DNA from 4 places in the Planococcus lenghuensis genome. Region 3 is predicted to be linked to each of the others. Evidence: riboswitches for the same ligand, from Rfam matches in the RefSeq annotation. Region 3 holds a riboswitch; each other region holds the start of a gene.

Region 1 (7,761 bases), 1.7 Mb from region 3:
AGCGCGTGCGGGTGATGAAGCTGGCATTATCCAAGTCTGCAGTGAAGGATACTGGCATACATACAAGGAACTGCTGCCTGAAAACACGATCAGTCAAATCATCACCGATTTCTATACAGCACAACGAGTCGCTGAAGAAATCCGGAACACCTCACAGAGCTGGAATGGCTGGTTCGTAGTAGACGATGGCCGAGCGATTCTCGGAGCTGGCGAAGGGGGCTTTATTGGAGAACGGATTGCGGAACTGTTCGTTCTCTATTTGGAACCTTCAAGAAAACAGGAAGGCATTGGCAGCCGGCTGCTTGAAATGATTACGCAGGATCAAATCAGCCGGGGAGCTGTCGAACAATGGGTCTCTGTGAGCAAAGGGAATGAGATGGGCATTCCTTTTTACGAAGCCTGCGGATTTGAGCTGCAAAGGGAGGAGCCGATGCATGGAGTGCCTGGAGAACACGGCTTCCGGGCACTGCGCTACAGGAGGATACTCAGGTGATAAGCACTTTCGTGCAATGGGGAGAAGCGACCGTGAAATTGACCTGGGTGCCGGGAGCAGAAGTTCCGGACGCCGGACTGGTCACCAGCGTGCACGGGATGTGTATGCAAGGCGAGGAACTATTGCTTGTCAACTTGGATCACCGCGGATGGGACATTCCAGGAGGCCGGATTGAAGGAAGGGAAGACCCGGAAACTTGTTTTAAGCGGGAAGCCATGGAAGAGGGTTATGTTTCAGGGCAGTGCCGATTGTTGGGTATGTCGTTGTTGATCATACGGATAATCCCTCATGGACAGAGGAAAACGCATATCCCAAAATCGGGTATCAGGTTTATTACAAAATGAAGATCACTTGCTGGCACTTTTTTGAAGGCGGTTTTGAATCCGGCGGGAGAGTATTGCTGCCTGCAGAGCAGGCGGCGGCAATCCATCACGATTGGAATAATGTGTTGCAGGCAATACTGCAGTTTGCACAGGGAAACTAATAACGTTTTTATGTGAAAAGTATTCGCTTACAAGGAAAAGCATTTGATCTGTTTACAAAAGCAGCTTTGATACTTGTATTTGTCTTGACCGACAGCAAAAACGCAGTCAGTCAATGAACAGAAGGGAAGATGTTATCATGAAAGCAGTCATGGTGACCGAATTCGGAAGCGCGGATTCTATGCATTATACAGAAGTGGATATGCCTGATGTGAAAGCGCATGATGTGCTGATCCGGGTGGAGAAAACCAGCGTGAACTTTGCGGATATTAAATCCCGCTATGGGAAGAAAGGGGCACAAATTCCTTTTATTCCAGGACTTGATGCCGCAGGAGTTATTGAAAAAGTCGGAGCGGATGTACAAGCGTTGCGCGCTGGCCAGCGGGTCATCGCTTTTCCGAAACATGGATCTTATGCAGAATTCGTACTGGCATCAGAACAACTGGTTTTTCCGATTCCTGATGGCTTGGATATCAATACGGCAGCAGCTTGCCCGACGGTTTCTTTCTTATCTCACCGCTTATTGACCAATATCGCTGATTTGCAGCAGGGCGAATCGGTGTTGATTCATGCAGCTGCAGGAGGTGTAGGGACGACCGCTATCCAGTTGGCGAAGTTGCTTGGCGCCGGTCAAGTAATTGGGACAGTCGGAAGTTACGATAAGGTGGAGATCGTCCGTGCAAATGGAGCGGATCACATCATTAATTACCGTAAGGAGGATTTTGCGGCAGCAGTAAATGAACTTACGAATGGACAAGGCGTCGATGTTATTCTCGATTCAGTTGCCGGTGAAATCACAGAAACTAGCTTGGAATGCTTGGCTCCATATGGCCGGCTCGTGCAGTTTGGCAACTCAGGGGGTAGAGCAGGGACGATTAAAACTAATGATCTGCATGCAAGCTGTCGATCAGTGCTCGGGTTCAGCCTTGGAACAACAAGAAAAAAGCGGCCGTATTTATTGAAGGAGACAGCAACGCAGATATTCCCATTACTGGCGGATGGCCGGCTGAAGATGAACATCGGTCATGAATTCACCCTTCGCGAGGCGGCTGATGCACACCGGCTGATGGAAAACAGATTGAGCACAGGGAAGATCCTGCTGAATGTCCGAAATGGGGAATGAAAAGAAGGGAAGCGCCTGTCTCTGGTGAGTTTTTGAAAGGAAACAAATCAATTCCTCCGCATATCGGGTGATACGGACTCTTTCTTTGTTCCATGATATAGTAGAGATAAAGATAAACAGTTCAGGCTGACTGAGCTGATTGCCGGAAAGCGGGCGGGACAGCAAAATCAGAGGGGTTGAAAATCATGCCGAGGTGTGAGAACTGCGGCAGGAAATGGCCGTGGCGCGATGCTTTTATAAAATCCTGGTTTCTGATCAGTGGAAAGGCATGCCGGTATTGCGGCGTGAAGCAGTATGTTACACCATCCTCAAGACGCCGGATGGGATTTTTATCGATTATTCCGGTGGCTGTGCTGCTGCTGACAGAGTCGGTAATAGAAGTTAACCTATTAGACCATTTCTATATTGCAGCAGCAGTTGTCGTATTGATTGTTGCATTTCTGCCTTTTTCGATGGAATTGACAAGTGAAGAGCAGCCGTTATGGTGAGAAGTTATAACACACAAAAACGAGGAACAGGAGTCCTCGTTTTTGTGTGTTATTATTCAGTTATTCCACTTCCCGCAGAACTTTTTCAATCCCTGTTAAGCGCTCATTCAATTCACTGATCATTTGAGTCTGCTGCAGCTGAATGTCAGCATTCTCTTTATCAAGCTGGAGCCGTTCTTCGGCCCGCCGTTCTGTCCGGCGCACGAGCCGGACGACGTATACAATGACCGCCACCAGCAAAGCGAGCGGCAGAAGCGTGAACAGGAACATCGTGATGAGCGGGACTAACGGAACTAAACCTTCCATCGAAACACCCTTTCCGGATACTGTTTACTGGACATCTTTCAAAAACTTTTCAATCGTTGTCAATCGTCTGTTCAGACTCTGGAGCATCTCCAATTGTTGCGTCTGAGTTGCACTTTTTTCCTTATCGAGCTGAAGCCGTTCCTCTGATCTGCGTTCTGTCCGCTTTACCAGCCGGATAATATAAACAGCCGCCGCCACCGCGAGAATCAGCGGAATCAGCATAAAACCAATTGTCAGTAATGTGAAAATGAGATCTCCGGTGTTCATAACATTACTTTCCGTCATCCATTCAACTCCTTTGATCCGCAACTTTGGGCATGACGTCTTAATGATTTGCTATTCCCTTATGCAATTTACTCCTTTCGCTTAGCAGGGAGGCTGTCCCTGTGTTTTTCAATCACTTCTCCAGTCAACTGGAGATCGAACGGTTCAAGTTCATAGTACTTCATCGATTTCCCTGTATCGGAGACTTCATGGTACCCATTGATCAGTCCAGCTTCCTCCAATTTCTGCAGATGCAAGTAAAGGAGTGGACGGCTGATGCCAAGCTCACGGGAAAGCTGGCTGACATACTGCCGTTCGGCGTGAAGAATGGCGATGATCTTCAGCCGGTACGGATTTGATAAAGCCTCCAGCGTCTGCAGTAACTGACTTCCATTCATTATTTCTTTCATATGTAAGTATTTTATTACTGGTTAGAAGGAAATGCAAATGAATTTAGAAAATTATGTTATGTATCTGAAAAAGTTGCTTCTTAAGCTGTTTCCGGATAAAATAAAACGAATCATGAAACTACATACTGTATCACATCCTTATTAAGAGAGGCAGAGGGACTGGCCCAATGACGCCCGGCAACCGCTATTTTTTAAATAGCATGGTGCCAAATCCTGCGGAACATGAAAGTTCTGAGTGATAAGGAAGAGCTGACATCAGATGAAACTCTTCCTTTTTGACAGGGAAGAGTTTTCATTTTGTTGAAAAAGGGGGAGAAAAAATGAAATTGAATAAAGCTGAACGCATTAAACGCACCCGGGTTCCGGTGACCGATCCGGCACTCGGCGATCGGTTGCCGCCGGGCCAGGTATTAACAGAGCGGTTCCCGGTCCTCCATGAAGGTGACGTTCCGGAATATGATTTGAACACGTGGACGCTGAAAGTATGGGGACATGGCGGTGAGGAAATCATATTGTCGTATGAAGATATTCTCGGAATGCCACAGACGACAGTGACTCGGGATATTCACTGTGTAACGCGCTGGTCCCGTTTTGATAATACGTTTACGGGCGTGAAGTTTCAGGATTTGCTGAAGGAAATCGGCGTCACGCCGACCAGTGAATACCTCATGCTTCATGGCGATTACGATTATACAGCAAATGTGGCGCTGAGTGATTTGGACTGTGAGGATGTGCTGCTGGCACATTCACTCGACGGAGAACCATTGACGGCAAAGCATGGCTTCCCACTGCGGTTCGTCGTACCTCACCTCTATTTCTGGAAAAGTGTAAAGTGGATTCGCGGAATCGAATTTATTGGAGAAAATCAGCCTGGCTTTTGGGAACAGAACGGATTCCATATTAATGGAGATCCATTTAAAGAAGAACGGTTTTCAGGGGAAGATTTGGATATCCCGGAAGATGAATGGGAAAAGAAAGAATTTGACTGAATGAATAAGCCCAGCAGGTGACGATTTCTTGTTACCTGCCGGGCTTTTTTGCATTTTGCGGGAGCAACTTTTGCTGACAAAGAAGAATAGCGACGTGGAAAAGATTTATTAAGATAGGAAAAACGATTTTTTTAAACAAATCGTAAAAAGAAAGTTATTGTGTTCTTGCTTGGATTTTCCAATTTATCAATGAAAATAAGAAAGATTTCACATAGCAAACCTGCATAACAGCTTGGTTTCTTAATATAATGTAATATTATTCCATGTAAATTTTTCTCCTCTTTTATTTTCTATATTCTGAAAAATAATACAATAGACTAATTTAATTTGTCAGAAATAAGTGCTTTTAACCTATTTAAAAAACTCAGAATCTTTATATACTTGAAAACAGACAGTAAAAAACAACAGCAGCAACTCAGAGAGGAATGGACAATTTGATCAAAGTTTTATCGACAACAGCGTTAGTAACAGCATTAGCCGGAACTGCCGTATTCGCAGGAACAGCTGGGACAACTGATTCCGCAGCGGGGCAGCAGGAAGCAAAACCCAATTTAGAACTCGCTCATTATGTAGGAGCTTCTCCGGAACTTGCACAAAAAGCGAAAGAATTTGGTGTGGATGTATCCAAAGCAGATCCGGCTGAAAAAATCGCTAATCATGGTGCGAAGTTTGAACAGGCTGGCGATAACCACGTAGCTTATAAAGAAGCAACAGGCGATGTGCCGGTTCTTGTAATCTTGGCAAAATATAAAGATGGCGATGAACCAATAGGCGATCTGGAAGGACAAGTTCCAGCTCACTACTATGAGGATTTGATTTTTGGTACTGAATATAATCCGTATGAATATGGGCCATTCCAGAAATATGCAGAGCTAAATGGACAAGAAGCACCGACAGACAGCACGATGCAGAATATTTATAAAGAATCGAGTAATGATAGAATAAATCTTGTCCGCAAAGAAAATACGGAATTTGTGTGGGTAGAGCTTCCGCATGGTGCTTCTTACTATCTCGACCAGACAGGCGAGCATGCTGAAAACGGGACATACGTTAACGGCAACGCTAACGGAGATGCCCATACGGGTGAATTCATTCGTGATTTGCTTAAAGCGGCGGATGAGCAGATTGATTTTTCTAACTATGCAGTAGAAGGTGAAGTTCCATCCGTGTTTGTTGTACATGAAGGAACAGGGGCGGAATTCAGCCGCGATCCGGCGCAGTTCTGGTCGCATAAATGGGGACTTTTAAGTGCTCTGTACTATGGAAAGTACTATGAAACTGGATTCGTCGCTGCAGATAAAGACAGAGATGGAAAAGTTTCAGATGAAGAATGGGTAGCATGGCGAACTGCTGTTGATTCTGATCTAAAATATGATGGCGTCACAGTTAACACATATAACATCCAGCCGGGTATCGGCGGGAATGTCGCTGGGTACGATCTTGTAACAGACGGATACAAAGATGAACTGAAAGAAGGTCCGTTCCCAGCCCAGCCTGGCGTGTATGCACATGAATTCGGCCACGCACTCGGATTGCCTGACTACTATGATACAGAGTATGATTCTCAGGGAGTCGGTAACTACTCCATGATGGCCGGTGGCTCTTGGATGCGTTATCCGGATGCTGCACCATATTCCGGTAACTCGCCGACAGCTTTTGATCCATTCTCGAAAGTCTTCCTCGGTTGGGCTGAGCCAATTGAAGTGACGCCGGAAGAGGGTGTTCAGGAAATCACACTTCCGGCAATCAATGCAGCGACTGCTGAAAACGGCATCGTGAAGATGGAAGTTCCAGGTTCTAACGGAACTGAATACTTCCTGTTCGAAAACATTCAACAGGAAGGGTTCAACAAAGGCCTGATCCGTCAGGGAGCGGACTCTGAAGGACTTGTTGCATGGCATGTTGATGAAAACATTCTCAGCCTTTATCAAACTGAAGGAATGCGCATCAACAACGTAGAGAATTATATGAACAAGCGTTTCCAAAGCAACAAAACAGTAATTGCTCCAAATGGATATGAAGTGGATCACTATGGTCTGGCAGTCGTCCAGGCTGACGGTAATTACGATCTTGAGAAGTACGTAAACCGTGGCGACGCTGGTGACTTCTTCAACGAAGGTGAAGACCTTACACCTGTTTCCGGCAAAGCACACACTGGGTCGTACTACTTCTGGAAAGGCAACGGTTCAACACCGGCTGATTCCGGAATCCATGTAACAGATATCACAGAGAACGAAGACGGATCCATCTCTGCTAAGTTCTTCTATGATACAAACTCAAGTTCGAATGGCAAGAAGCAGTAATTAAAGAAAATCCCGTGACCGGATAACTTTCCAGTCACGGGATTTTTCTGTTTATTTGAAGATAAAGTAAAGAACAATGACAGCAATCACCACTGCACCGCCAATTGTCGGTGTGCCGAGGAATGTTCTGCTGTATGAATCATCTTCATTATTAATTTTGCTTTTCTCTCTGGAGTTCCGGTCGTTTCTCAAGAAGCTGCCACCTCCCAAAAATTGCATATGTCTATTGTAACTTTTATCCCTGTTTCCAGTCTAATGGCAAAAGAGAGATGGAAAGAATTTAAAAATTTATAACGCGGTGTCACTGATTTCAATGTTGAGTGGGTGCACAGCGCTGAACTGCGATATGAGAAAATGGAAAGCGGACTAATCGGCTTCTGTTTGTTGAAAAACATTCGGCCAGATGGAGGGATGAAATATGTGGAAACTGATCGGTTTCGTGGGACTGCTCATCTTAGGGATTTGGGGATTCAATGCATATGCTGAATCACAGGCTCATCCTATTCCGGAAGTGACAGCGAACGGAGAAGCGCTGGAAGTGAGGGAAGGTTCTTACTGCTGGGACGGATTCATGAATGCAATGTGTGCCGATATGGTCTATACCTCCGCTTTTGAGATGGGCGATCGGGAAAAGGCTCCGGCACTTTCGACGGATGATGTCATTCAATTCCGGTTTGACCGTAAACCGCTGCCCGGAACGCTTACTGCTGAACTTTGGAGCGGTACGGAGCAGTCGATGCCAATTGATTTTCAAAATGGAACAATACCGGTGCCTGACCAGGAAGGATATTATGTTATCAATCTGTCGGCGCGGTGGGAGCAAGGGAGCGGAAACTATGGATTTGGCTTTTACGTCAACAATTCCTACGAAGAGACCGGGGTAGTGGTTCCGTTCATCCATCC
Region 2 (7,761 bases), 120 kb from region 3:
AAATGAGTGATTTCCTCAGCTTTGCGCTCTTCTATCGGAATATCTTTTCCGCTGTCAATTGACAAATCGAATGTTGAAACAGGAGCGGCTACATAAAATGGAATGCCGAACGTGTGAGCGAGCAATGCAAGGTTCAGTGTACCGATTTTATTCGCCGTGTCGCCATTCGCTGCAACCCGGTCGGCGCCGACAATGATCGCTTCAATGTCCTTTGCGCCAATTGTATGAGCAGCCATGCTGTCGGTGATGAGTGTTACATCGACCCCTGACTGCTGCAATTCCCATACTGTCAGCCGGGCGCCCTGATAAACCGGGCGGGTCTCGCAGGCATATACGTCAAATTTCTTCCCGCGTTCGCTGCCGAGATGGAACGGAGCAAGGGCTGTTCCGTATTTTGCAGTGGCGATCGACCCGGCGTTGCAGATTGTCATAACTCGCATCTTATTTTCCAGCAGTTCCAGGCCATGCTCTCCGATCTGCCGGCAAGCCGCCTCGTCTTCTGCCCTGATTGCTTCCGCTTCCCTGAATAACTGCTGTTTCGCATCAGCCACTGACGCTGCACACGGCAATGTGCTGAGCAGCCGTTCAAGCGCCCAAGCCAGATTGACTGCCGTCGGCCGGGAGCTTGCCAGGTAATCGGCATCCTTTCGCACATACGCTTCAAAGGCGTCAAGCTCATCTGTATCATGACTCTCCGCTGCAAGCGCTAAGCCGTAGGCAGCCGTAATACCGATCGCCGGTGCGCCCCGCACTTTCAGGGAAAGGATGGCATCAAATACTTCTTCAATGGTTGTAAGGTCGATAAATTCAATGATATGCGGCAGTTTCTGCTGATCCAAAATCGTAAGCTGCCCGTCTTTCCATTCGATGGATACCGGTACTTGCATCAGCGCAGCGCCCCGATCAGTGACAGTACGTCATCGATGGACGTAAGTTCTGCCCGCTTCAGAATGAACGCTTCACCTGTCCGCAATGCCTGCCGCTTCCGTGCAATTCGCTCTTCATCGTCTTCAATGCCGTCAAGGTCGCTGACATGTGCCAGACCGATTGTCCGGCGAATCAGCTCAGCGCCGGCAAAGCCGACGGAATCCCGGAAGATTTTTTCCAGCACGGTTTCTCTGTAACCCGTTGTATCTTTAAATGCACTTTGGTTTTCCTGTTCCCATAGCTCTGAAAACCGGGAAGAAAAGACGTCCCATGTATTCCGGATATGGTCTGTGATCACATCCCGGCCTTCTTCTCCGCGCGTGATCGACTGGAACACAAGATTCGCGAGGAAGAGGCCGACGTCAAAACCGATCGGACCATAAAATGCAAATTCCGGGTCGATGACTTTCGTTTCATCTTTGCTTGCAAAAATACTGCCTGTGTGAAGATCGCCGTGCAGCAAAGCTTCTGCTTCAGTCAGAAAGCTCTGTTTCAGTTTCGCCGCTTCCAGTTGCAATGCCTTGTTGTTCCAGATTGCTTCGGCATCAGCAGTGAGCGCTTCTTCGAAATCATTGGTTTCATTATTGAAGAAAGGATCTGTAAAAATCAGGTCTTCTGTAATTTTGCATAATTCCGGATTGGAGAATTCGGCAGCAAGCCGTTTTTTGTCGAATGGATGAAGTCCGAAATCCGAGGTATGGAACAGCGTCTGCGCCAAGTACTCGCCAATGTCATCCGACAGTTTCGGATACGTCTCACCAGCGATCAGGCCAGCCCGTGCAACGGTAAGATGCGACAGGTCTTCCATGACCGTGTATGCCAGCGCTTCGTCGGTTGCGTATACTTCCGGTACTAGATGCGGCACGTATTCCCCGTGCTTTTTCAGTGCATTTGCTTCAATCTTTGCCCGTTTCAGTGTCAGCGGCCAGCTTTCACCGACCACTTTTGCATACGGCAATGCCTGTTTAATGATAAGGCCTTTGCCGGTTTCGTCTGTTATGTGAAAGACGTAATTGAGATTGCCATCGCCGATTTCCCGGCTTGAAAGTGCCGCTCCTTTCGGAAAGAAATCTAGCTGAGCGGCAAGCTCGACTGCCGTTTGTTCTGTCAATGGGGTGTAATTCGCCGTTTCTGTAACCGCCATCTGTACTCAATCCTTCCCTGAAAAAAATAAAAGCGCCTCTTCGGAAAGAGGCGCAGAATAATCGGATTCCCGCCTCTCATCTTCTGGAAAAGTTTCTTTCCAGTGGAATTAGCACCGTGCCTTGCGGAATGGATTTGTCCATTCCGGCGCAAAATCTTAACGCGCCCCGTTTCACAACGGTATTATGGTCGGTTGCTGGGCTTCATCGGGCCATTTTACCCTCCGCCTGCTCTTGATAAGAGTGCTGATAATTTATAAAGTTATTAAAGTCTGACATGAATCCTATCATGATTCAAAATAAAGTGCAACAACTTTTCAAAGAAATAGTTCTTAATTGTCTGGCTTATTACAAAGCGGTAAATTATAGATTTATCCTTTCAGAATATCGCTTAATTTTTCGCTTTTTTTCGAGTTCCACTAATTGGACGCTGAGTTCCGCTAATTCGGCATTGAGTTCCACTAATTTAGCATTGAGTTCCACTAATTAGGCGCCGAGTTCCACCAGTTAAATGGAAGCCGCTTCCATTCAGTCAGGAATTGGTCTTCTGTTACTTCTTCAGCCAGCCGGCATCCTTGTAAGCACTATTGATGGCATCTTCGTTTTTCATTTGACAGAATTAAGATCCCATGAAATAATCAGCATAATTTCTAAAAAAACTAAATACGTTATTCTTATTCAGAGCAGGCGGAGGGACAAGCCCTACGAAGCCCGGCAACCGGTCGATTGACACGGTGCTAATTCTTGCAGCCTTCAAGCGACGGCTGACAAATAAGAAGATGGTATCCGATAACCTCTTCTTAGGAAGAGGTTTTTTATTTGTTACAGGAACTGGAGAGTGAATTTATGAGTGGATTGACAGCCCGCTATCAACTGTACGGGCGGCCTGGATCATTCGGGAAGAAAGCGGAAGGCATTGCTCTTGGTCTCACGGTCGGATCTTGGACTGACCTGCCGCAGCTTGAACAGGAACAGCTGAAGCAGCATAAAGGAACCGTGGAGTCCGTCACGGAATTCGGTGACTCCCCTCACCCGTTAAAACCGGAATTGATCCGGGCGGAAGTGGAAATCCGTTACCCGGCGGCCAATTTTTCGGCGGATCTGCCGGCGATCCTGACGACTGTGTTCGGGAAATTATCGCTCGACGGCGAAGTGAAATTGCTGGATCTTATTTTCGATGAAGAATTACTCGCCCGTTTCCCGGGTCCGCGGTTCGGCATCGAAGGAATCCGGGAAAAGCTCGGCGTCCATGACCGGCCGCTCGTCATGAGCATTTTCAAAGGTGTCATCGGCCGCGATCTCGGTTATCTTGCCGACCAGCTCCGCCAGCAGGCGCTTGGCGGCGTGGATCTCGTGAAAGATGATGAGATTTTATTCGATAACCCGCAGACCCCATTTGAAGAACGGATCGTGCGGGGGAAAGAGGTGCTGGAACAGGTGTATAAAGAAACCGGCCACCGGACATTGTACGCAGCCAATCTGACCGGCCGCACATCCGGACTCCGCGATAAGGCCCGCAAAGCACGGGAACTCGGCGCGGACGCGCTGCTGTTCAACGTCCATGCCTACGGGCTGGATGTGCTGCAGGAACTTGCGGAAGACGCGGAAGTCGGATTGCCGCTCATGGCGCATCCCGCATTCAGCGGCGCATTCACGTCTTCGCCTTTTTACGGTGTGGCGACGGAACTTGCGCTCGGCAAACTGACCCGCATTGCAGGTGCGGACTTTTCCCTGTTCCCTTCTCCTTACGGCAGTGTTGCACTTGAGAAGAACGCTGCACTGGCGCTCGGCCGGGAACTCGTATCCGACAGCCCGTTAAAACGGACATTCCCGGTTCCATCAGCCGGCATCCACCCGGGCCTCGTCCCGCTTCTGTTTGAGGATTTCGGCACCGACAGCATCATTAACGCAGGTGGCGGTGTCCATGGACATCCGGATGGCGCTGCAGGCGGCGGACGGGCGTTCCGTCAGGCCGTCGATGCCGTACTCGCCGGCACTTCGCTTGAGGAAGCGGCGGCATCCCATGACGAATTAAAAACGGCGCTCAAGTTATGGGGGTGAACAATGTGAAAAAACCAATCATTTTCTGCGATTTCGATGGAACAGTCACGGACCGCGACAATATCATGAACATCATGAAGGAATTCGCACCGCCGGAATGGGAACCGATCAAGGAAGGCATTTTAAACCAAAGCATTACAATACGTGATGGTGTAGCGGAGATGTTCTCCCTGCTGCCTTCATCAAAGAAAGATGAAATCATTTCTTATGTATTGGATGCAGCGGAAATCCGCGAAGGTTTCGCTGATTTCGTCGCTTTTGCCGACCGGGCCGATATCCCGCTGTATATTACGAGTGGCGGCATCGACTTTTTCGTCCGGCCGCTCCTCGAACCATACGGGCCGTTCGCCGGCATTTATTGCAATGAAGCGGATTTCTCTGATGATTGCATCCGCATCCGCTTTCCGCACGGCTGTGATGAACAATGCAAAAGCCAAGGCTGCGGATTATGCAAACCGACGGTCATCCGGCAGCTTTCAGATGAGGATACGTTCAGCATCGTCATCGGGGACTCGATTACGGATCTCCAGGCAGCCAAAGGCGCGGATCTTGTCATCGCCCGCGATTTCCTGATTGAGAAATGCAAAGAGCTCGGCATCCCGTATGAGCCGTTCGAAACCTTCCATGATGTGACGGACATTCTGGAGCGGAAGCTCGGTGTCCGTGTATGAGTATTGTGGAAGAGCGTTGGACGGAACTTGCAGACATCAAAGACGAACTTGCCGCCCGCGACTGGTTCATGGGCACAAGCGGCAACCTCGCCATCAAAGTGAACGATGAGCCGCTCCAATTCCTGGTCACCGCCAGCGGCAAGGACAAAAAGAAACGGACGGCGGAGGACTTCCTGCTCGTCGACGCGGACGGCCAGCCGATTGACGAAACGCAATTGAAACCATCAGCGGAAACGCTACTGCATTGCGCGGTTTATGGTCAGACGGATGCTAGCTGCAGCCTCCATGTGCACACGGTGGCGAACAACGTGATCTCTGAATTATACGGGGATGCCGGGAAAATCGGATTCAAAGGCCAGGAACTCATCAAGGCGTTCGGCCTGTGGGAAGAAGACGATGTGCTCACCATTCCCGTCATTCCGAACCCGGCGCATATTCCGACGCTGGCCGAAGAGTTCAAGCAGCACGTGAACGCTGATTTCGGTGCTGTGCTCATCCGTAACCATGGCATCACAGTCTGGGGCCGCAGCGGATTTGAAGCAGCGAAGCTGTTGGAAGCAAGCGAGTTTTTATTTCAGTATCAATTGACTTTACACCAATATAAACGATAAAAGAGAGGAAGATTCACTATGGCAATCATCAAACTCCAGGAAACAAACGAAACAATCAATGAACAGCACAACGTCGCGACGTTCCTTGCCCAGCAGGAAGTCATTTATGAGCACTGGGACATCAATAAACTTCCGGATAATCTCCGTGAAAAATTCGATTTGAATGATGAAGAAAAAGAACAGATCTTGGAAGCATTCCGTCCGGAAATCAATGACATTTCCGAGCGCCGCGGCTATAAAGCGGCAGATGTCATTTCGCTGTCGGACTCGAATCCGAAGCTCGACGAACTGCTGAAGAACTTCCAGCGCAAGCACATTCATACGGATGATGAAGTGCGTTATATCGTCAGCGGCCACGGCGTATTCATCATCCAGGGCAAAGATGAGAAATTCTTTGAAGTCCACCTGGATCCAGGCGATCTCATTTCCGTGCCGCCGAACATCACGCATTACTTCACACTCGCTGATGACCGCAAAGTCGTTGCCGTCCGCATCTTCGTAACAACTGAAGGCTGGGTGCCAGTGTATCAGGACGAACAGGAAAGCGTGCAAGGATAGTCGAATAATGGGATCCGGTTCAGTGAGCCGGATCCTTCTTATGTGCCAAAATCCCTCTCCTATTCCCCCTCCTTAAAAATACTTAAAAATATGACACCTTTTCTCTTCCGATTCGTATTATTACTAATTAACCCCCTAATTCATTGATAACGTACAGGAAGGAGTGAAATTATATGACACGATCCGATGATCAACGAAGAAAAGACCGGTTGGGCAGCGGCGCGCGATCAGAATTGTTTTCAGCAATAGCCCCTGATGTGGTGTTATGGCCATTTCACCTGGTTTTATCTCTGCTGAGAGGAACGGGAAAAGCCATCCATTCGATTCTGAGCGGGTTTTGAAAAGCAACCGAAATCGACTATTGTAAAGTGCTCGAATTTACAATTAAACATACTATCTTAAAACCAGCCTAACATTCTCCCTTTATACTGAAACTGAACACAGAATGAAGGGAGACGGAAATGAATATGAAAATTGCCGTGACTGGTGATCTGCATTATCCGGAACTGCATGAGGCGATTGAGTTTATCCGAAAGGATCATCGTGAATTTTTTGAAACGTTCATCGGTCGGTTTTTCTCCATACCTGCAAATTTGTATGTATCCATTGGTGACTTGACCAATATCGGCTCGGCGGAAGAATTGAATGATGTGTATGCGCTTCTCCGAAAATACGATAAACGGTTCATGCATGTCCTTGGCAACCATGATATGTATTCACTAACGCGGAATGAAGTGCTGGCCATCACGGAACAGGACCGCTCCTATGTCATTTCGACAGAACAGGCCGTATTGGCATTCATTGATACCGCCAGGGAAAAAGATTTTAAGGATTGGGGCGGAACGCTCGATGTCCAGCAATTGTCATGGCTGGAAACGGTCATCGAACAATCCGGGGAGCGCCCATTGATTCTCTTTGCCCATCACCCGCCCAACGGAACAACCGCCCGGTCTGAAAAAGACAAGCGGTGCATTCATCCGGATATCCCCATTTGGGACGTGTTAAGCAAAAAGAAAGGGATCGGCCTGTATGTCAATGGGCATAACCACTGCAATTCCATCGTGCAAAAAGGACAATGGACGTTTCTCCAGCTAGCTGCTGTGCTGGATGAACAGGCCGTGCGGACCATTGAAGTCACCGATTCTGAAATCATTATCGATTTCGTCGATGTATCGGATCCGCTTCTGAAAGCAAAAGCGCAGATTATCGGGAATTCCATCCCTTATTTTCTGCTGAACCGGAATTTCGCAGGAACAGAAAGGGATGTCCGGCACGTGATTCCTCTGGTTCCGACGGCTGTCGCGGAATAAAACCACGCAATTTGATGAAAGACAAAGAGAACCCAGCGAATGGCCGCTGGGTTCTTTTCATTGTTTTCATTGCTTAACGATTCTTCAGATATCTCCTTCTCAGCATTTCTCACCGATATTCACTATGCAAAAGTATAAGTGTTTTTTCTCACTGTTTGAGCAAATCGGCATAGACGACCAGCCGCTCTTCATAATGACCGGTGGCTTCATTAAATGGTCCTGTACAAGTGATCAAGTTCAGATGGGATTCCGGACTGGCGCCGAAAATTTTCTCAAGCGGTGCCTCTTCCGGTGCATAGGCGGCCGTTTCCGTGACGATAAATGTCAGGGCCTGCCCTTCTGTTCCTGTGATATGGATTTCATCACCCGGCTTCAGCTTTTTCAGGTTATAGAAAGTGCCGGGGCTCGTCATGCCATCAACGTGCCCTGCCATGACGGCATTCCCTGCACTGCCGGGCATTGCGCCGGGCGCGTACCAGCC
Region 3 (7,761 bases):
GCCGGCCATATTATACGTCTTCGACAGCGTGTACAATTCGACGCCGATGTCTTTGGCGCCTTCGGACTGCAGGAAGCTCGGCGGTTTAATGCCGTCAAAGCCGATTGCGCCATAAGCGAAATCGTGCACGACACCGATGTCGTGCTTCTTCGCGTATGCGACTGTGTCATTAAAGAACGACTGGGTGGCAGTCGCGCCGGTCGGGTTGTTCGGATAATTGAGATACAGCAGCTTTGCCTGATCACTGATGGATTCAGGAACGGTGCTGTAGTCGGGAAGGAAATTATTTTCCCCGGTCAGCGGCATTGTTTCATATTGCACACCGGCGAGGGCGGTGCCCGACAGGTAATCCGGATAACCCGGATCCGGCAGCAGCATCAGCTCGCCTTCATTCATAAGGCATAGCGGAAGCTCGACCAGTCCGATCTTCGTGCCGAACAGGACAGCCACTTCGGTGGCGGGATCAATATCAACATCGTATTCCCGCTTATAAAAGGCAGCTGCTGTTTCTTTTAATTCATCGGTGCCGCGAAACGGGGAATATTTGTGCGATTGCGGATCCGCTGCTGCGTCCTGCAGCGCTTTTACGATATGAGGCGGTGTCGGCTGATCCGGATTGCCCTGTCCAAGGTTGATGACATCCCGTCCTTCTGCGACAGCCTGCCGGACGTCTTTCGTCAGCTTGGCGAAAAATTGGGTCGGCAATTGCTGCAGCCGGTTAGAAAATTCCATATTGCTAAACCTCCATTTGTCAGAAAAGTTGCATGTGTACTCAGAATCTTATACATTTTACGTAGCATTGTCTACTGGAGGCGTATAAATTGAAAATAGCTTGCATACAAATGGATATCGTATTCGGCGAACCTGAAACGAACTTTGCGCACGTGGAAGAACGGATGCGGGAAGCGGCAGCGAACGGGGCGGACGTCATCGTGCTGCCCGAGATGTGGAATACCGGATACGCGCTGACGCAGCTTGAAGAACTCGCGGACAGAGATGGAAAGGCGGAATCTTTCCTGGCGGCGTTTGCCAAAGAGCATGGCGTTCACATCGTCGGCGGATCCGTATCGTCGAAGAAGAATCATGGATTTACAAATACCATGTACGTAGTAAACAGCAGCGGTGAAACGATTGCGGAGTATGACAAAGCGCACCTGTTCGGACTGATGGATGAGCACATCCACTTGGAATCGGGTGAGTCGGCCAATTTGTTTGAGCTGAACGGCATTCCGGCCGGCGGTGTCATCTGCTATGACCTCCGATTCCCGGAATGGCTCCGGCGCCATGCGCTCGAAGGAGCGAAAGTGCTGTTCGTACCGGCGGAATGGCCGGCGCCACGCATTGATCACTGGCGCATTCTGCTGCAGGCGCGGGCAATCGAGAACCAATGCTTCATTGTGGCGGTGAATCGGGTCGGCAGTGATCCGGCCAACGAATTCGGCGGTCACTCGATGGTCATTGCCCCGTGGGGTGACGTGCGGATGGAACTCGGGACCGAAGAAGAAATCGGCTATGCGGATATCACATTGGACGAAGTGGACGAAGTGCGCGGGCGGATTCCGGTGTTTGATGACCGGCGGGAATGGATTTATTCGAGTATTTTGAAAAAGTGATTGACACTGCGGAAAAAAGTGAGTAAGATAATCAACAATTGCATACGATCTTATCGAGAGAGACCGAGGGACAGGCCCTGTGACGTCCGGCAACCCCCAGCAATGGGAAGGTGCCAAATCCTACAGAATGCATCCGCATTCTGAGAGATAAGTCGAGAACTTAACCGTTTCGATGCCTCTTTCTTGATTAAAAGAAAGGGGCATCTTTTATTTTTGGGGTGAAATTATGATTGAGATTGAACAACTGACGAAAACATATAAAACGAAATATGGAACCGTGACTGGTGTGGACAATGTTTCCCTGACGGTCGGGGAAGGGGAAATCTTCGGGATCGTCGGGTATTCCGGCGCCGGGAAGAGTTCACTCATCCGCTGCATCAATTTACTGGAACGTCCCACTTCAGGTGTGATCCGGATTGGCGGGACCGATTTGACGAAACTGGGCAGCGGCCAATTGCGGAAATCCCGACTGAAAATCGGAATGATCTTCCAGCATTTTTATTTGATCAGCCAAAAAACGGTCTACGACAACGTTGCATTCGCACTCCGGGCTGCGGGTACACCGGCAAAAAAGATCCGGCCCCGGGTTGAGGAATTGCTGGAGATGGTCGGTCTGGCAGATAAACGGGATGTTTTTCCGGGTCAGCTGAGCGGCGGCCAGAAGCAGCGGGTGGGAATTGCCCGGGCGCTCGCGAATGATCCGACAGTGCTGCTGTGTGACGAAGCGACATCAGCGCTGGATCCGAATACAACGCTTTCGATTCTCCGCCTGCTGAAGGAAATTAACCGGAAGCTGAACATTACGATCGTGCTTATCACGCATGAAATGAATGTGGTGAAGGAAATTTGTGACCGGATGGCCATCATGCAAGGTGGACGTGTAATTGAAGAAGGAGCGGTCTACGATGTGTTTGCGAGTCCGCAAACAGAGCTGACCAGGGAATTCATCTCAAGTGTGGTGTCATTTGATGTGCCGGAACAGGTACTGGCCTCCGTACGGGGTACCCTCGTCCGCGTGTTGTTTAAAGGAGACGTCGCCGGAGAGGGCGTCATTGCAGACATGCTGCAGCGGCATGCGGTAAAAGGGAATTTCCTTCATGGGGCCATTGAATACATTCAAGAGAGACCGCTCGGCATCTTTATTATGGAACTCACAGGTGAACGGGGAGCGGTCACCGATGCCCTTGAGTATCTGCAGAGCCGACGGGCAGCAGTGGAGGTGATGAATCATGGGCGTTGAATGGGGACGCATTATCGAGCTGATGCCGGATATCCAGCAGGCATTTTTTGAAACGCTGATCATGATCAGTATTTCCTTCGGCGTTGCCTTCCTTATCGGTTTGCCGCTCGGAATCCTGCTTTTTGCAACGGATAAAGGACTGTTCTGGGAGAACCGGTTTGCCAAGTCGGTAATTGGATTCATCGCCAATATGATCCGGTCGATTCCATTCATCATTTTGCTGGTGGCCCTGATTCCACTGACGAACCTGATTGCCGGAACGACGATCGGCCCATATGCGGCAAGCGTGTCGCTATCGGTCGCAGCCATCCCGTTTTTTGCCCGGCTTGTTGAAACATCGTTCCGGGAAATTGATAAAGGCGTTATTGAAGCCGCCATTGCGGTGGGGGCGACGCCATTCATGATTATCAAGGATGTGCTGCTGCCGGAAGCAAAACCGAGTCTGATCCAAGGGATTACGCTCACATTGATTAGCCTTATCGCATACTCTGCGATGGCAGGCGTGGTCGGAGGCGGAGGCATCGGCGACCTCGCGATCCGCTTCGGTTATTACCGGTATGACAACACCATCATGATTGTGACCGTCGTCATACTTATTGTGCTCGTTCAGCTGATTCAGCAAGCGGGCGACTGGACATCCAAAACAATCGATAAACGATAGGAGAGAATGAAAATGAAAAAATTCGGATTGGTATTGACAGCAAGCGCATTGGCCCTCGCCGCGTGTGGGGAAGAGGAAGCGGCGGAAGTTACTTCAGAAGCAGGAGTTGAAGGGGAAACGCAGGCGATCACGCTTGGTGCGACGGCCGGACCCTATAGTGACATGCTGAACAAAGCGATTGTTCCGCAGCTTGAAGAACTGGGCTATGAAGTAGATGTACGGGAATTCAGCGATTATATCCAGCCGAACATCGCACTCGACAACGGCGATTTGGATGCGAACCTGTTCCAGCACACAGTTTATCTGGAAAGCTTTGAAGAACAGCACAGCATGGACTTGTCGGCACTCATTATGGTTCCGACCGCACCAATGGGGATTTATTCGAATGTTTTTGATTCAATCGATGCCATTGAAGATGGTGCTACAATCGCCATTCCGAATGATCCGGTGAATGCAGCCCGTGCTTTCCTGATTCTTGAGGATGAAGGCCTGATCCAACTTGACCCGGAAGCGGAGACACTGACGGTATCCGAGCAGGATATCATTGAAAACACGAAGAATCTGAAATTCCAGCCAATTGATGCCGGCCAGCTGCCGCGGGCAGTGGAAGGATCTGATCTGTCAGCTGTTCCGGGAAATTATGCACTTGCTTCAGAAATGGACCTGCTGGATGCATTGGCACTTGAGAACATGCCGGATCAGTACCGTAACGTGGTCGCCGTGACAGCTGACAATGAAGACAGCGAACTCGCAGCGGATCTGGTGGAAATTGTGGAATCACCGGAATTTGAAGAAGTGATCGATGCAGAATTTGAAGGCTTCGGCAAGCCGGAGTGGATGACAGAGGAATAAACGGACGGAGAGAGGTGCAGCGATGGAAAACCTGATTGTGCAGGGAGCGCCGAATGCGTATATATGTGAAACGGGTGCTTTGAGCAGATTGGAAGCGCATTTGACCGCTCTCAACTATAAAACTGTGTTGGTCATCCATGGGAAAAAGTCGTGGGAGTCAGCCAGCCCTTATTTCCCGTCGTTTGAACAGATTGATGCTGTGTTCATCCAGTATGGCGGGGAATGTTCACTTGCGGAAATTGAACGTATCGCATTGCGTGCCGGACAGGCAGACGCCATTATCGGAATCGGAGGCGGGAAGATTTTGGATTTAGCAAAAGCGGCAGCCCGTGTTGCCGGCAAGGAAACAGTACTGATTCCGACAGTTGCTTCCAATTGTGCTGCCTGGACACCGCTCAGTGTGATTTATGATGCCGGCAAATATGTCCGGTTCGACATCCACCCCAAAAATGCATCACTGGTCCTGCTGGAACCGGATATACTTTTACGGGCACCAGAGGAGATGCTGGCGGCCGGCATTGGAGACACAATCGCCAAATGGTATGAGTCGGATGTGCAGTTTCGAAAACTGGATACCTTCACAGCTCCAGTTACAATCGCCCGGTTTGCAGCTAAACTTTGTTATGATGAACTGCTCGTGCATGGAGAAGCGGCAATGGCCGCAGCCCGGCAAAAGGAACTGAACGACAGCTTCATCAAGACAGCTGAAACGATCATCATGACAGCGGGAATGGTTGGCGGGTTCAGTGATCCGTCCCGGATCGTTGCGGCAGCACACGCTATTCATAACGGATTAACGGCACTTGATGAAACTCATCATGTCCAGCATGGTGCGAAAGTGGCGTACGGGATTTTGATTCAATTGGTTCTGGAAGACCGCTGGGATGAAGCGGGTAAGCTTGCCGGATACTTTCGGCAGATTGGTCTCCCGACATCGCTAAGAGATTTGGGGATTGGAACAGTGACGGAAGAATCACTGCAGCCGGTGGCGGAAAAAGCGACAGCCAAAAACGAAACCATTCATAATCTGCGGAAGGATGGAGTAACGGCTCGGGAAGTTTTGCATGCGATGCTGACATATGAAAAGTACACGGCTCTTGTCGGTTAACCAAGTCAATTCTAAAGAGAGTATGTACAGCTGGGACTCATGTTGCCTCTTCCTTTTGAATAAGAAAATCAATTATTTACAGTCAAGTCCGGGCGATTTATCGTCCGGATTTTCTTGTGGTAGAATAGCAGGAAACAGTGAAAAAGAGGGCAGATATGCATATTCGACAAATGGAACTGCAAGACAGGGAGATGTGGCTTGAAATGCGGCGACAGCTGTGGCCGCATTGCCCTGAAGAAAAACACCAAGCGGAAATCGGGGAACAGTTGAATTCGGACAATCTGACCGCATTCTTGGCAGAAAAGGATGGAGAGGCAGCCGGTTTCCTTGAAGTATCGATTCATGGAAATGCACATGGAGAAGCCGGCTGTTGCGGATATATGGAAGGCTGGTTTGTCCGGGGAGAATGCCGGGGGCAAGGGGCCGGCCGGCGATTGGCGGAAGCGGCAGAAATCTGGGCTGCCGCCAGAGGCCTGAACCGGATGGCCTCGGACTCGGAAGAAGACAACGAGCACAGCCGGCATGCTCATGCCGCGCTCGGCTACCGGGAAATCGCTGTCCGTGACGGGGAAGCAAAGTTCATCAAGGATATAAAAAGTATCGTAACCTATGGGGATGCCTTTATCGATTATTTCAGCAAAGGGACGGACAACACTGAGTTCAGCCGGCATCTCGGCGGCGCAACGGTTAACGTGGCAGCTGGTGCCGGTCGGCTTGGCCTGCCGTCCGCTTTCATTACGGTGACGGGAGACGACGGGGATTCCCGGTTTTTCCGGGAGCAACTGGAACAGGAGAATGTGAATCTGGCATTCGCTGTGTCGGTGCCTGAAAAACGGGTGAGCGGCGTTTATGTGCATCTGACGCCGGAATTCGACCGGGTCTTCGCATCTTACGAAAACGAAACGCCGGACATCCAAGTGGCACCGGCCGATTTATCAGCGGCAGCTTTCGAGACAGCCAGCGCTTTTCATTTCTGTTCCGGCACTATGTTTCAGCCGACGGCATTGGAAACGACGCGGTCCGCTGTCCGTCTTGCCAAGCAATATGGCGTCCTTTGTTCACTGGATGTCAATATCCGGCCCCTCCGATGGGACAGCGAAGACCAGTGCCGCCGGACGGTAAATGAATTTTTGCAGCAGGCGGATATCGTAAAGATGACAGTAGAAGAATTGGCGTTTTTAACCGAGACCGAGTCGATTGATGAGGGGCTTCGCCGGCTGGCGGGATTCAAGATTCCGCTGCTGTTCATTACGGACGGTGAGAATGGTACGCGTGCTGTGAGTGGCAGTGAGAGCATCCATGTACCGGTGGTGCCTGTGCCGCCGGTCGATACGACAGGTGCCGGGGATGCATTTGTGGCAGGCGTACTGCGGCATATCCACCTGTACGGACTTCCGGGAACGCGGGAGGAGATCATTCGCTGTGCCGCTTTCGGCAATAAACTCGGAGCCTTGTGCACGACGAAAAGAGGCGCATTGACGGCGATGCCGAGACTGGAAGAAGCACAGGCTTTTTTGGAAGGAGAAGTGGAATGATTCTGATCATGGGCATTGCGATTATCGTCATTATGCTGCTGACGACGGATAAGCGGGACAAGCATTTGAAAGATATCAAGGAGCAGAATGAAGAGATCATCAAACTATTGAAGGAAAGCAATTCCAAAAACGTTTGAGACAGGAGAGATGCAGATGGCAATCCATAGTTTTCACTTAAAGGCCGATTGGCCGGGCAACCGCAACGATATCGGCACCATTGAAACCGGGAATTTGAAGACGCAGATTTCTATCCCGCCGGAAATGGACGGACCCGGTGTCGGAACCAATCCGGACGAGATGCTTCTGGGCGCTGCTGCCACTTGTTACATCATCACGCTTGCAGCGATGATGGAACGCAGCAAGCTTGCCAAAGAATCATTGACGATGGAATCGGAAGGGCTTGTTGATGTGACGAACGGCATTATCACATACAAGACGATCATCCACCGGCCGCGCATTGTGCTGAAGGCGGACGCATCCGAAAAGGATGTTGCGCTCTGTCAGCGGCTCGCGGAAAAAGCGGAAAGTTCCTGCATGATCACCCGTGCGATTCAAGGGAATGTGGAAGTGCGGCTGGAAGCGGACATCTTAACGGGGACATAAAAGACAGCCGCATGCAGCCTGCGTGCGGCTTCTTAATGTGAGTGGTAGGAAGTATGTATCCGCGTTCAGCGGGTGCTTATCCGCGTTCAGCGGGTGCTTATCCGCGTTCAGCGGGTGCTTATCCGTGTTTAGCGGGTGCTTATCCGTGT
Region 4 (7,467 bases), 1.4 Mb from region 3:
CAACTCGCTCGGATACAGCAAGTCCCGTGTGAAAGACAAAGAAAAAATGTCGGCCTGGATTGTCGAATCTTCAAGATCGTGCGAATTCATTGCTTTTAGTAAAATCAGGTACGAATTTGCATCAAAGCGATCCGCCATTTTTCCCCCTTGGTAGTCGAGATAAGATTGGATCTCGAATTGTTCATCCGTCTGTAATCGCTGAAAGCGATTATTAAATAACTTCCCGCTGCGGTACGTAACTATTCCCATCATCCGGGCTAATTCCAATCCTTTTAAAACAGCGGACTCTTTGTAATCTCCCTGATTAAAATCAGGATCGTTTTCAATCGCTTGGACCCCGATATGGTTGAAGGCAACTCCATAATCGCTGTATGCAGGGGTGACGGCCAAAGGAAGGAGGGCATCCAGAAATTCCGGATATAATCTCCCCCACTCCAGTGTTTTCATACCGCCAAGCGACCCGCCGATCACTGCCGTCAAATGATTGATTCCCAATGCTTTTAAAGCTGCATATTCGGCCCGGACCATATCCCGGATTGTGAGATTCGGAAAAGCGCCTTTGTATGGCTCTCCTGTCTCAGGGTTAATCGATAAAGGCCCTGTGGATCCGTTACATCCGCCGAGAACATTAAAGGTGATCACTTGAAAAACCTCTGTATCCACCGATTTGCCCGGTCCAATCAACCCTGACCACCAGCCGGGATTTTCTTCTGATCCAACAGCGTACTGGTCACCTGTCAACGCATGGCATACAAGGATAACCGGTGCATTTTCATGTCCGCACCGTTCGTATGCCAACTCCACTTCATGCAAGATCAGTCCTGACTCCAATGTGAGTGATCCAATAGATACGGTGGTCATGTCGCACCCCCTTTAGATGTTTTCCAGAACTGCTGCCTGAATCGCTTGTTCCAGATCATTGATGAGGTCGTCCGTATTTTCAAGCCCGACAGACAATCGGATCAGTTCTTCTGTAACTCCTGAAGCTTTTAACTCTTCTTCATTCAATTGCTGATGAGTCGTAGATGCAGGATGAATAATTAAGGATTTTGCATCCCCGACATTCGCCACGTGCGACCATAAATTGACACTATCAATCACTTTTCGTCCGGCTTCACGGCCGCCTTTGATGCCAAAGTTCACAATGGAACCAAATCCGTTATTCTTCAAGTATTTTTTCGCCAGTTGATGGGAAGGATGATCTTCAAAACCGATGAAATTCACCCATTCCACTTGCGGGTGCTGTTGCAGATAATCCGCTACCACCTGCGCATTGCTCGCATGCTTTGGAAGCCGAAGGTGCAATGTTTCCAATCCTTGCAGTAAAGCATGGGCGCTGTCTGCACTTAACGTCGGACCAAAATCCCGTAGTAACTGAACGCGCAATTTTGTTGCGAATGCCGCTTCTGGCGCATCGATGCCAAACCGGATACCATGGTAAGTAAGATCCGGCTCCGTGTAATTCGGGAAGCGGGGATTATCCCAGTTGAATTTCCCGGAATCGACTGCGACTCCGCCAATTGTAGTACCATGGCCGCCAATCCATTTTGTCGCAGAGTGAATGACCACATCTGCACCGAATTCAATCGGGTTGCTGCCGTATGGCGTAGCGAATGTGTTATCAATCAGTAATGGAACCCCATTGGAATGCGCAATTTCCGCTACTTTTTCCACATCAAAAACATTCAGGCTCGGATTGCCAATCGTTTCGCCGAAGAACAACTTCGTTTTGTCAGTGACTGCTTCCCGGAAATTCTCCGGATCTGTTGCATCGACAAATTTAGTGGTGATGCCATAACGCGGCAATGCGTTTGCAAGTAAGTTATATGTTCCGCCGTATAAATTGTAATCAGCGACGATTTCATCGCCAGCTTCGGCAATATTTAAAATGGAAAAGGCAATAGCCGCCATGCCGGAGGCAAATCCAACTGCCGCAGTTCCGCCTTCAAGGAGTGCTATCCGCTGCTCGAATACATCCACAGTCGGGTTCATGATTCGCGAATAGATATTTCCTGTATCTTTTAAGCCGAACAGGTCTTGTGCATGTTGAGTATCTTTGAATACATAAGAAGTCGTTTTATGAACGGCAACTCCCCGTGCACCGGTTACCGGATCAGGTTCTTGTCCTCCGTGGAGCAGAAGTGTTTCGGGTTTATAGTTTGTCATGATTTATTCCTCCTGGTTTATGTTTTTAGTGTACTAAAACTTAACGTGTTCCTGTGACTGGTATACGGGCATATCGCTTGCCTGGATGCCGATCCGGAAGGCGATCACCTTCACCGAACAGACTGTCGCGGAGAGAACTCCCTTCGTACTCTTTTCGTACGAGCCCGCGTTCCTGAAGAATCGGTACGACCAGTTCGATGAAATCTTCGAACGTACCCGGTGTAATGGCATAGGCGATGTTAAAACCATCCACGCCTGCTTCATTCACCCATTTTTCAAGCGTGTCGGCGATCTGTTCCGGAGAGCCGATCGTGTATGGGCCAAGTCCGCCGATGCCGACAAATTCTTTGATATCGTTCACGGTCGGCTTCTTGCCAGGGATGATTTTTGTGAAATTCTCAAGCGCTGATTGGATGGCATCATTTTCAATGTATTCCAGCGGCTGATCCGGCGCGTAACCGGACAAGTCAATGCCGGTCCAACCACCGAATAAAGCGAGCGCGCCTTCGTGACTGATGTGCTTTTTGTAGTCATTGAATTTTTCCTGCGCTTCTTCTTCTGTTCTCCCGACAATCGGCGTAAGCAGCGTAAGGACTTTCACATCATCCCGGTTGCGGCCTGCCCGTTCCGCTTCAGCCCGAATTTTCTCGACAGATTGCTTGGCGGCCTCGATATTCGGAGGGCCGATAAAGACGCATTCGGCATGCTTCCCGGCGAATGCCACGCCTTTTTTGGAAGCCCCCGCCTGATAGAGGACAGGTGTGCGCTGCGGCGATGGTTCCGTCAAGTGAGCGCCCGGTACTTTGTAATATTTCCCTTCGTGCTGAATATCGTGGACCTTGTCGGGATCCGTATAGATGCCATTTGCTTTATCAAGGACAACCGCGTCATCTTCCCAACTGCCTTCCCACAATTTATAGGCAACTTCCAAATACTCTTCTGCGATATCATAGCGCTCATCATGCTTGATTTGATCTTCTCTGCCGATATTGACGGCGGCACTTTTCAGATAGGAAGTGACGATATTCCATCCGACGCGACCTTTTGTCAGATGATCGAGTGTCGACATCCGGCGCGCGAATGTATACGGGTGTTCATGTGTAACGGAAGCCGTCACCCCGAAACCGAGGTGCTTTGTCACAGCCGACATCAGTGGCACGACCAGCAGCGGATCATTGACCGGCGACTGTGCCCCCTGCCGGACAGCGGCATCCCGCGAACCATTGTAAACATCATAGGTGCCGAGGACGTCTGCAATAAAAACGGCATCGAAATTGCCTTTCTCCAGAAGCTTCGCCAATTCAATCCAGTATTCGCTGTCTTTATACTTATGGGATTCATCGTCTGGATGCGTCCATAGCCCTGGCGATTGATGCCCTGCACAATTCATATCAAAAGCGTTTAAATAAATCCGTTTATTCGTCATGGTTTCTTCCTCCCTTGATCACCTTTTAAAACTCGCGGTTTCTTTCTGTTTTCCGATGATGTTCATAAAATAGGCCAACTGCTTTGTAAGCCGGTCCTGCACATCGCTATCCAAAATCGGCTGTACAGGATTTGATTTATCGATCTGGCTATCCACCAAATAAACGCCCTTCAAGTTTTGGCCTTTTAATGTAGCCAGCAACGGCTTCAGTGAATATTCCAAGGCCAGCAGGTGGTTCGGACTGCCGCCTGTCATCAGGGGAAGAACGGGTGTGTCCTGCAGCACATCCTGAGGGAGCAAATCCAGCAGAGCTTTCAGAACCCCTGAGTAAGCAGCCTTATAAACAGGAGATCCAATAACTACGCCATCGGCTTTATGAATGAGCGTACTGATTTCCTGAATAGCAGGACTATCATATTTAGCTGTGAACAAATCCGTTTGGGGAACATCGCGAACGGATAGATGTTTAACGGACAACCCTTGCTTCTGTAACAAGTTTCCTAAGTAGGTTAAGACTGTTTCAGAACGGGATGATTCAGATGGACTTCCCGATACAATAACGATATTTGCCATGGTGATCTCTTCCTCTCTATTTCTCGAATAAGCTTATCGCTTTGGCTTTCACGAATATCACTTAAAAAAATAAAAGACCTTCTTTTCTCAACTTGTGAGAAAAGAAGGTCGTTAGAGTACGAATCCCGCTCTTATCTCTCAAGAATAACATTCTTGCTGGAAGTAGCACCTTTCTGACAATGTCAGAGGTTGCTGAAGCGTCAACGGGCCAGTCCCTCGGCTTCTCTCGATAAGATTATTAAATTTGAACTAATCATAATATTGCTGAATCATTCTGTCAATGGGTTTGATCCGATAAGTTTATTTAGCTTATAGGTTTACTAAGTTTTCGGCTCATCCAAATTCAGACTGGCTTTCAGACAATGCCCGTGATTCATTCTATCACTAATAAACATGCACCTCTGTTTGCTCAAGTTTTGATTCGAATAGTTGGTCTGCCACAATCGGATAGGCCAACACTTCTCTATCCGAAGCTTTCAGTTTCTCCAACTCCACTTCCTTTGCTTTGACCACATGGATATTTCCAGTATACTCGCTATAATAGTCCAGCTCTTTTAGGAATGATTTCTCCCGGAGATTGCTCACTAACCAGTAGGAAGCATTCCCGTCTTGCTGACGTGTCTCAAGGTGCTCCTTTTCTTGCTGTTTACCGAATTTCAACAGAGGCCGGTGCCATACGTGAACCAAATCCTCGACCATGGCACTTGCTGTAGGAAGCATACCTGCACCCGGCCCCTGCAAAGTAAGACTTCCTACAAGATCCGTTGTTACATTGACTGCATTGTCGACGCCCTCCACATGGTAAAAAGGATGGGAGGGGGAAACAAGGACCGGCTGAACTGAAGCTTGCACTTGTCCTTTTTCTCGTTTCAGTTCTGTAACATGCTTAAACCGGAGACCAAGGCGTTCAGCGACTTCGATCTGTTCTATCGTCACGCCTGATATCCCAGCGACTTGGAAAGAGGAGGTTTCAGGCTGTTCCCCAAAAGCTACCTGGCTTAGAATCTTGGTTTTATAATAAGCATCAAACCCATGAATATCATTTCCGGAATCCGCTTCTGCAAACCCCTTTTCTTGCGCGAGAGCTAAAGCATCTTCGAATGACAGTTGCTTATCACGCATTTCTGTCAAAATGAAGTTTGAAGTTCCATTCAATATTCCTTGAATTGTCTCGAGGTTATTCACCCGCAGTAATTGCTGCAGGATCTGGATAATCGGCACACCCCCAGCGACCGTCGCCTCAAACCCCACACGCGCTCCTTGCCTGTCGGCACTATCAAGCAACTCCTGACCGTGCTCGGCAAACATTTCTTTATTCGCTGTGATAATGTGACAACCCGCTACTAATGCTTCCTTCAAATAACTGAAGCTGGGTTCTTTACCGACAATTGCTTCAAATACAATATCCAGCTGTGGGAGCTTTAGAATTTCTTCAAAGTTGGTTGTAACCAGAATTCCTTTATCGACCTTCCGCTCTTTCTGCTCGTTTTGGACTAGAACAGCTGAAACTTCAACTTCGGCACCCAGCACTTCTTTCAATTCTTGCTGATGGGTTTTGATGGTTCGATAAACGCCTTCTCCCACCGTACCAAAACCTAAAATAGCCGTTCTTATAACCGACATTTCTACACGTCCTTCATTTCTCAGAGTCGCTTTTTCTGCTGTTTACTTCCCTTGTTCCCGTACTTTCAATTCTCTTCTCAATATCTTCCCGCTGATTTTTGTTTTTGGCAGCTCTTCCAGGACTTCAATTTCCCGGGGGGCGGCATGGGCTGATAATTTATAGCGGACAAATTTCCTGATCTCTTCTATCAATGCCGGTTCATCGGTATAGCCCTTGTTTAAAACAATGAACGCTTTGACAATTTCTCCTCTTATCGGATCCGGTTTCCCGATGACGCCAGCTTCCGCAACCGCTTCATGTTCAATCAGTTTACTCTCCACTTCGAATGGGCCGATTCGTTCTCCTGATGAGTTGATCATATCGTCGCTGCGTCCTTGGAAGAACACATAGCCCTCTTCATCCTGATACGCCAAATCACCCGAAAGATACCAGTCTCCAAACTGAAAATAAGAGTGGTACTTTTCTTTATTTTTCCAGACCTCTTTCATGATTGCCGGCCAAGGCGCTTTAATAGCCAAATGACCAATATTGCCAGCTTGTTGCTGCACCCCATCCTCGCTTAGAATGCCGACTTCTATCCCAGGAAAAGGTCGCCCCATGGAACCGGGCTTAATGACTTCTGAAGGGAAATTGACGATCAATTGGGCTCCAGTTTCAGTCATCCACCACGTATCGTGAATGCGCACGCCTAATGTATTGATACCCCAATGAATGACTTCGGGGTTTAATGGTTCCCCGACACTCAGAATATGGCGCAATGAAGTGAGGTCGTACTTCTTTCGCGTGTCATCGCCTTCTGCTTTAAGCATACGAAAAGCAGTTGGTGCACTATACCAAACAGTGACGCCTGCTTTTTCGATAACTGAGTACCAGGAGTCAGCATCGAATCTTCCGCCATTTACTACAATTGTCGAGCGGTTTAGCCAGGGGGCAAAAATCGCGTAAACGGTGCCGGTGACCCACCCGGGATGCGCGGTGCACCAGTAAATATCGTTTTCCTGAAGATCGAGCACCCACTTGCCGGTTTGGTATTGCTGAATCATTGCCCGGTGCGCATGGACAATCCCTTTCGGTTTACCGGTTGATCCACTTGTGTAGTGGATGTTGAGGCCATCCTCCAAGTCCACCCATTCTGTCGGCTGATCTTCAAGTCGCGTATTTCGCAATAGCTCATTTAGCGAGATTTCCCGGTTTCCGCAAAATTCAGGCTCTGCTGTGACTAAGATTTTTTTCAAAGAAGGCAAGTCGTTTTTCGGAACCCGTTTCGCCAGTTCCGCATCGGTGATGATGTATTTCCCGTCACAGTCAGCAATTCTGTCACGGACCGCTTCTTCCATGAATGCTTCAAATAGAGGACCGGCAATTGCTCCTATTTTCACCGCTGCAATCATAGCAATGTAGCACTCCGGATTTTTCGGCAGGAAGATAAAGACAATATCTCCTTTTTTGACACCTTCCTTCCTCAGTGCAGCTGCAAGAAGATCTGTTTTTTCCTTCATTTCAGCGAAAGTGAGTTTCACTTCTTCCTTCCCGTTTATATAATGCAGCGCAGTTTTTTCTCCATAGCCGTCTTCCACATGCCGATCTATGCATTCATATGCCATGTTAACTTTCCCCGTACGGTGCCAGCTGAATTGGCGTTCAACCTCTTTCCAAGAAAAATCGGGCAACACCGCCT

The links. Region 3 has a riboswitch for S-adenosylmethionine ahead of B0X71_RS15965 (methionine ABC transporter ATP-binding protein). Riboswitches for the same ligand answer to the same signal wherever they lie in the genome.
Region 1: it holds a riboswitch for S-adenosylmethionine, as region 3 does, so the genes downstream of both, B0X71_RS05590 (sulfite oxidase-like oxidoreductase) here and B0X71_RS15965 (methionine ABC transporter ATP-binding protein) in region 3, are expected to answer to the same signal.
Region 2: it holds a riboswitch for S-adenosylmethionine, as region 3 does, so the genes downstream of both, mtnK (S-methyl-5-thioribose kinase) here and B0X71_RS15965 (methionine ABC transporter ATP-binding protein) in region 3, are expected to answer to the same signal.
Region 4: it holds a riboswitch for S-adenosylmethionine, as region 3 does, so the genes downstream of both, ssuE (NADPH-dependent FMN reductase) here and B0X71_RS15965 (methionine ABC transporter ATP-binding protein) in region 3, are expected to answer to the same signal.

What each region holds. Positions count from the first base shown of each region.
Region 1 covers NZ_CP019640.1:1,087,197-1,094,957, forward strand. The annotation lists gene B0X71_RS05555 (GNAT family N-acetyltransferase) at 1-493, shown strand, start outside; gene B0X71_RS05560 (NUDIX hydrolase) at 490-837, shown strand; gene B0X71_RS05565 (quinone oxidoreductase family protein) at 1,115-2,098, shown strand; gene B0X71_RS05570 (TIGR04104 family putative zinc finger protein) at 2,284-2,586, shown strand; gene B0X71_RS05575 (hypothetical protein) at 2,647-2,892, opposite strand; gene B0X71_RS05580 (hypothetical protein) at 2,917-3,177, opposite strand; gene B0X71_RS05585 (ArsR/SmtB family transcription factor) at 3,246-3,554, opposite strand; SAM riboswitch class I at 3,702-3,811, shown strand; gene B0X71_RS05590 (sulfite oxidase-like oxidoreductase) at 3,893-4,555, shown strand; gene B0X71_RS05595 (M6 family metalloprotease domain-containing protein) at 4,990-6,858, shown strand; gene B0X71_RS20830 (hypothetical protein) at 6,910-7,050, opposite strand; gene B0X71_RS05600 (hypothetical protein) at 7,277-7,761, shown strand, end outside.
Region 2 covers NZ_CP019640.1:3,265,906-3,273,666, forward strand. The annotation lists gene mtnA (S-methyl-5-thioribose-1-phosphate isomerase) at 1-887, opposite strand, end outside; gene mtnK (S-methyl-5-thioribose kinase) at 887-2,071, opposite strand; SAM riboswitch class I at 2,145-2,313, opposite strand; SAM riboswitch class I at 2,741-2,847, shown strand; gene mtnW (2,3-diketo-5-methylthiopentyl-1-phosphate enolase) at 2,916-4,130, shown strand; gene B0X71_RS16540 (2-hydroxy-3-keto-5-methylthiopentenyl-1-phosphate phosphatase) at 4,136-4,801, shown strand; gene B0X71_RS16545 (methylthioribulose 1-phosphate dehydratase) at 4,798-5,412, shown strand; gene B0X71_RS16550 (1,2-dihydroxy-3-keto-5-methylthiopentene dioxygenase) at 5,431-5,970, shown strand; gene B0X71_RS21045 (hypothetical protein) at 6,144-6,311, shown strand; gene B0X71_RS16555 (metallophosphoesterase family protein) at 6,432-7,280, shown strand; gene B0X71_RS16560 (class F sortase) at 7,429-7,761, opposite strand, start outside.
Region 3 covers NZ_CP019640.1:3,145,582-3,153,342, reverse strand. The annotation lists gene B0X71_RS15975 (pyridoxal phosphate-dependent aminotransferase) at 1-732, opposite strand, end outside; gene B0X71_RS15970 (carbon-nitrogen family hydrolase) at 822-1,613, shown strand; SAM riboswitch class I at 1,661-1,767, shown strand; gene B0X71_RS15965 (methionine ABC transporter ATP-binding protein) at 1,840-2,853, shown strand; gene B0X71_RS15960 (methionine ABC transporter permease) at 2,843-3,514, shown strand; gene B0X71_RS15955 (MetQ/NlpA family ABC transporter substrate-binding protein) at 3,527-4,366, shown strand; gene B0X71_RS15950 (iron-containing alcohol dehydrogenase family protein) at 4,389-5,474, shown strand; gene B0X71_RS15945 (PfkB family carbohydrate kinase) at 5,630-7,009, shown strand; gene B0X71_RS21030 (hypothetical protein) at 7,006-7,146, shown strand; gene B0X71_RS15940 (OsmC family protein) at 7,163-7,612, shown strand; gene B0X71_RS15935 (hypothetical protein) at 7,666-7,761, shown strand, end outside.
Region 4 covers NZ_CP019640.1:1,723,131-1,730,597, reverse strand. The annotation lists gene metX (homoserine O-acetyltransferase MetX) at 1-861, opposite strand, end outside; gene B0X71_RS08830 (O-acetylhomoserine aminocarboxypropyltransferase/cysteine synthase family protein) at 874-2,166, opposite strand; gene B0X71_RS08825 (LLM class flavin-dependent oxidoreductase) at 2,207-3,592, opposite strand; gene ssuE (NADPH-dependent FMN reductase) at 3,611-4,165, opposite strand; SAM riboswitch class I at 4,294-4,401, opposite strand; gene B0X71_RS08815 (homoserine dehydrogenase) at 4,550-5,788, opposite strand; gene acsA (acetate--CoA ligase) at 5,831-7,467, opposite strand, start outside.